Regions from separate parts of the Mesorhizobium sp. M7A.F.Ca.CA.003.01.2.1 genome, predicted to be linked through region 1. Evidence: predicted binding sites of a transcription regulator. Region 1 holds the regulator's gene; the other holds the start of a gene.
The links. The regulator PhoB, encoded in region 1, activates phosphate uptake and scavenging genes when phosphate is short. The targets are predictions, from matches to a motif close to TGTCATNNANCTGTCAT.

Region 2: EN969_RS16415 (YdcH family protein) is a predicted target of PhoB. The motif match lies at 1,584-1,600, and genes of this name have one in related genera.

What each region holds. Positions count from the first base shown of each region.
Region 1 covers NZ_RZRA01000036.1:334-3,435, reverse strand. The annotation lists gene EN969_RS03300 (ROK family protein) at 1-817, shown strand, start outside; gene phoB (phosphate regulon transcriptional regulator PhoB) at 834-1,523, opposite strand; gene phoU (phosphate signaling complex protein PhoU) at 1,540-2,247, opposite strand; gene pstB (phosphate ABC transporter ATP-binding protein PstB) at 2,274-3,092, opposite strand.
Region 2 covers NZ_RZRA01000374.1:325-3,426, forward strand. The annotation lists gene ispG (flavodoxin-dependent (E)-4-hydroxy-3-methylbut-2-enyl-diphosphate synthase) at 1-999, opposite strand, end outside; gene EN969_RS16415 (YdcH family protein) at 1,334-1,513, opposite strand; gene EN969_RS16420 (DUF465 domain-containing protein) at 1,753-1,956, shown strand; gene EN969_RS16425 (TIM barrel protein) at 2,321-3,102, shown strand, end outside.

The sequences.
Region 1 (3,102 bases):
GCGCAGCATCGCCCGTATCGCGCTGGCCGTCCAGGGCATCACCGACACCCGTGCCCGCGCCATGCTGTGGTCGCCGATCACGCCGCACACCGACATCGCCTTCGCCGACATATTCGAAGACGAGTTCGGCATCCCAGCCATTATGGAGAACGATTGCAACATGATGGCGGTGGCGCTGCGCTGGCGCGACCCCGATCGTTACCGCGACGATTTCATCGCTATCCTTTTGTCGCACGGCATCGGCATGGGGCTGGTGCTGAAGGGCGAATTGTTCACCGGCACCCATTCCTCGGGCGGCGAATTCGGCCACATGATTCATCGGCCGAACGGGGCGCTGTGTCGCTGCGGACGGCGCGGCTGCGTCGAAGCCTATGCCGGCAATTATGCCATCTGGCGCAACGCGCGGCAGATGGGCGAGGATGCAGAACCCGTCGCCGATGTCAGCGATGCCGACATGCGCGCCCTGGCTGCCGCCGCCCGCGAAAGGGACGGACCCGAACGGGAAGCCTATCGCAAGGCCGGCGAAGCGCTCGGCTACGGCCTCGGCAGCCTGTTCGCGCTGATCGATCCGGCGCCGGTCGCCATGGTCGGCGTCAGCGCCGCCGCCTTCGACCTGATCGAGCCGGCATTGCGGCAAGCGATTGCCCAGACCGCCGGCGGCCAGCATTCCAAGTCGATTTCCTTCGACACCGAGCCGAACGAACTGCCGCTGATCCGCGAAGGCTGCGCCATGCGGGCGCTAATCTTCGTCGATCAGGAGATTTTTGCGCCGGGCGTGCAGGCGAGATCCGGTCTCGGCGGCAAGAACGTGGCGTGAGTTCAAACGAGGGAGTTCAGTCCTCGCGAATGGCGTAACCCGCCCCACGGATGGTGCGGATGACATCGGGCATACGGCCGTTGTTGACCGCCTTGCGCAGCCGGCCGACATGCACATCGACCGTGCGTTCGTCGATGTAGATCGTCTCGCCCCAGACATTGTCGAGCAGTTGGCTGCGCGAGAACACGCGGCCTGGATGGCGCATCATGAATTCAAGCAGGCGGAATTCCGTCGGCCCGAGCCGGATTTCGCTCTTCTTGCGATAGACACGGTGCGATTCGCGATCGAGCACGATATCGCCGACCTTGAGCACGCTGGACAGCACTTCCGGCTTGGCCCGGCGCAGCAGCGCCTTGACCCTGGCCATGAACTCCGGCGTCGAGAAAGGCTTGACCAGATAGTCGTCGGCACCGGTCGAGAGGCCGCGCACGCGGTCGCTTTCCTCGCCTCGCGCGGTCAGCATGATGATCGGCAGCCGCTCGGTCTCGGGACGCATCCTTAGCCGGCGGCAGAGTTCGATACCGGAAACCGCAGGCACCATCCAGTCGAGCACCAGAAGGTCTGGAACGTTCTCCTGCAGCCGGATTTCGGCCTCGTCGCCGCGCGTCACCACCTCGACCTGGTAACCTTCGGATTCGAGATTGTAGCGGAGCAGCACGCCTAGCGGCTCCTCATCCTCCACCACCATGATGCGTGGCGCGATCATCGGCTGGTCACCCCTGTCATGCCGCTGGCGCGGACATTGCCGTCTCGTCCTGCTTCGGACGGTTGGCTGGCAACTGCGTGCCGGTCAAAACATAATAGGCATTTTCGGCGATGTTGGTCACGTGGTCGCCGATCCGCTCGAGGTTCTTGGCGCAAAACAACAGGTGCGTGCACGCCGTGATGTTGCGCGGATCTTCCATCATGTAGGTCAGAAGTTCGCGGAACACCGATGTGTATTTGACGTCGATGCGTTCATCATTGTTTCTGAGCGTGGCAAGCGCTGCCGCGTCAGCGGCGGCATACTCGTCGACGACCCCCTGCACCTGGATCAGCACCAGCTGCGCCATTGCGTCGATCGAATGCGAAAGGTCGTGCGGCGTGACGCTCAGCCCGACAGTGCCGACGCGCTTGGCGATGTTCTTGGCAAGGTCGCCGATGCGCTCGAGGTCGCCGGCCATGCGGATCGAACCGACCACCGCACGCAGATCGTTGGCCATTGGCTGGCGCTTGGCGATCAGCGTGATGGCACGATCGTCCAGCTCGCGCTGGCGTGCATCCATGATGGCGTCGTCGGAAACCACCCGCTGCGCCAGCGCATTGTCCGAATTGAGCAAAGCCCTGGTCGAGCCACCGACCATCGAGCGGGCGAGATCGCCCATGTCGCGGATCAGCTGGCTGATCTGCTCCAGATCCTCATCGAAAGATGCAACGGTATGTTCACCCATGATCTTCGTCCCTCATATGCCAGAGATCAGCCGAACCGGCCGGTGATGTAGTCCTGGGTGCGTTTGTCGTCGGGGGTGGTGAACATCTTGTCGGTGGCGCCCTCCTCGACCAGATAGCCAAGATGGAACATCGCGGTGCGCTGCGACACGCGCGCTGCCTGCTGCATCGAATGGGTGACGATGACGATCGTATAGTTCTGACGCAGTTCGTCGATCAGTTCCTCGACGCGAGCGGTGGCGATCGGGTCGAGCGCCGAACACGGTTCGTCCATCAGGATCACCTCGGGCGACACGGCGATGGCGCGTGCAATGCACAGGCGCTGCTGCTGGCCACCGGAAAGACCCGTGCCAGGTTCCTGCAAACGGTCCTTGACCTCGTTCCAGATCGCCGCCTTCTTCAGGCTGGACTCGACGATCTGATCCATGTCGGCCTTGCGCTTGGCCAATCCGTGGATGCGCGGACCATAGGCGACGTTCTCGTAGATCGACTTTGGGAACGGATTGGGTTTCTGGAACACCATGCCGACGCGCGCCCTGAGTTCGACGACATCGATGTTCTTGTCGTAGATGTCCTCTTCGTCGAGCGTGATCTTGCCGGTTACCCGTGCTGAATCGATGGTGTCGTTCATGCGGTTGAGGCAGCGCAGGAAGGTGGACTTGCCGCAGCCGGAGGGGCCGATCAGCGCCGTCACCTGGTTCAGGCGGACGTCGAGATCGACGTCGAACAGCGCCTGCTTCTCGCCGTAGAACACGCCGACCTTGTCGCCGCGCATTTTTATCACTTCGTTCGACTTCATCTTGTCGCCCACTGCGTTTTCAAGGGACTGTTCGGTCATGATGTTCATACCAAAATGC
Region 2 (3,102 bases), on a different contig from region 1:
GCGCCACACCGGCATGTTCTTCCTGAGATCTGCCTGGATGTTCTGAGCGAGCTCCTGGAACACGGTCGAGGTCGTGCGGCCGCAGCCGGGACACGCGGCGACGATCGGCACGAACTGCCTGAACCCCATCGTCTGCAGCAATTCCTGCGAAACCTGCACCTCGCGCGTGCGGTCGCCATTCGGCTCCGGCGTCAGCGAGATGCGGATGGTGTCGCCGATGCCTTGCTGCAGCAGGATGCCCATGGCGGCCGACGAAGCGACGATGCCTTTCGAGCCCATGCCGGCTTCAGTCAGGCCGAGATGCAGTGCATGGTTGGAGCGGGTGGCGAGCTCGGCATAGACGGCAATCAGGTCCTGCACGCCGCTGACCTTGGCCGACAGGATGATTTTCTCGCGGCCAAGGCCGATCTCTTCCGCCATCTCGGCCGAGAGAATGGCCGACTGCACGATCGCCTCGCGCATCACCTCTTGCGCCGTCAGCGGAAAACCCTTGTCCTGGTTGTCGTCCATCAGCCGGGTCAAAAGCTCCTGGTCGAGCGAGCCCCAGTTGACACCGATGCGCACCGGCTTGTCATGCCTGATCGCCATCTCGACGATGTCGGCGAACTGCCGGTCCTTCTTGTCCTTGAAGCCGACATTGCCGGGGTTGATCCGATATTTGGCCAGCGCCTCGGCGCAGGCCGGGTGATCGGCCAAGAGCTTGTGGCCGATATAGTGGAAATCGCCGACCAGCGGCACGTTGATGCCAAGCCGCTGAAGCCGCTCATGAATGCGCGGTACGGCGGCGGCACTCTCGTCGCGATCGACGGTGATGCGCACGATCTCGGAGCCGGCCCGGTGCAGTGCTGCGACCTGCGCGACGGTCTGGTCGATATCGGCCGTGTCGGTGTTGGTCATCGATTGGACGACAACGGGCGCGCCGCCGCCGACGACCACGCCGCCGACATCGACGCCGACCGAGGTGCGGCGGGGGAAAGGAGAGGAAAAATATCCGGTCATGCCGGCAGCCTTTTGTCTCTGGAGCATCTTGTGTCCTGCATGGGCGCACAACGACGCCCCGGGCCGATGCGCTGAGGTCCGGGCATGAGGTGGAGGAGCAAAGATGGCTTGTCAATGGCGACAGGTCGCCACTGGCCCGAATCGGCACGTCGCCAACGACCAAAAACAATCGATGATCTGGCGAAACGGGCGACGGCCGAAGCGGATATTAAGCCGGGTGCAAGTCCAGCTTCGGCTGACAGACCGTGCTGGGAAATCAAACCTCTCCACGCCGGCGGCGGGGAGCCGCCGGGAAAAGAGGCCGCGGATACCGCGCGGCTATGTCAGGAGGGCATCAATGCGTGGTCGGTTTTCCTCTTAGTTTTTCAATCTCGTCCTTGAGTGCCAGCTTGCGTCGCTTAAGATTCACGATTTCGAGGTCGTCGACCGATGGATGATTCATCGCGTCATCGATTTCACGTTCGATGTCGCCGTGTTTCCGCTGCAACTCATCAAGATGGGATGCAAGAGACATGATTGGTTCTCCCTTTCATGGTTTTCCTCGATTGCAACCGTCACGGCGCGTCCACCGCAGGTTCGCTTCTGTGACGGCACGGTGACAGTGTGTCACCTTCCGCGGGCGATGTCGAATGATCCGTGGTAGCATTCCACGACACTGTGAAATGTGATATGGGCTGCACGCCGGTGACAAAACACCCGGCCCCGCCCAATCAGGCCCAGCTTTGGGCGCCGCAGACGTGCAGACGGTAGAGAATGTCCGATCAGGAACAGGCCGATATTCGCCTCGAATTTTCCCGCCTGAAGCAGGAACACGCCGATTTCGATGCAGCCATCAACGCGATGATCGCCATGGCCTGCGATCCGCTGCAGATCCAGCGCATGAAGAAGAAGAAGCTGTTCCTCAAGGACCGGCTGATGGCGCTGGAAGACAAGATCATTCCCGACATCATTGCGTGAACGATGTGATGTGCTGACGCTGATCGAGCGCCAGGCAGCGGCGATCTGCATCTCCCTGCGCGGTCGTGTGACGGTGCCTTTGGCCGGTCAATCGTTGGGCTCTTTTTCGCCGGTGCACTAGCCGCGACGGCGCGTCCTGCCGGGCGATCTCGCACATGGAGCACCTCGAACTCGACGGCTTCGTCGCACGCTCTCGGTCAGTGATCCCACCGTTCTGACGGATTGTCCGGCGACGCCGCTGGGAAACCTGCGCCTTCGCGCGGCTCAGCCCCGGCCGTCGACACAGCTCACCGCCCGCCCCTCAAAACAATAACTTTACAAATATTTGTATTTATGTGAAGTCATGACGATTGAAGGATCGACCATGACAGCCACTCGTTTCGCCACGCGCCTGAATTCCTTTGCCTCGCGGCCGCAGGCCGAATGGCCTGATCTTACCGGCAAGCCGTCGCTGCTGCAGATGGCGGCGCGCGCCGCCAAGGTCGGCGGGCTTACCGATCTCGACCTCAACTTTCCCGACCATGTCAGTGAAAAGCCTGCGGAAATCGCCCTCAAACTCGGCGATCTCGGGCTTTCCATCAATGGCTTTGCCATGCGCTACTACTCCAACCCCGCCTTCAAGCTCGGCGCATTCACCAATCCGGATCCGGCGGTGCGCCGCGAGGCCATCGACCTGACCAAAGCCGGCATCGATGCCGTGCGTGAGGCCGGCGCCAGCCTGATGACGCTGTGGCTCGGCCAGGATGGCTTCGACTACGCCTTCCAGGCCGACTATGTGACGCTTTGGCAACACGAAATCGATGGGATTCGTGAAGTAGCCGCGCATGATCCCGACTGTCAGATCAGCCTTGAGTACAAACCGAACGAACCACGCTCCTACAGCCTGATGCCGGATGCGGCGACGACCTTGCTGGCGATCCGCGATGTCGGCCTGCCCAATCTGGGCGTCACCCTCGATTTCGCCCATGTGCTCTATGCCGACGAACAGCCGGCCTTTGCCGCGGCCCTGGTGGCGCGCCACAGCAAGCTGCTCGGCGTGCATCTGAACGACGGCTACGCCAAGCGCGACGACGGCCTGATGGTCGGCGCGGTGCACACGCTGCAGACCATCGAGTTGCTCAGGCAGATTCGCCGCGACGGTTACGC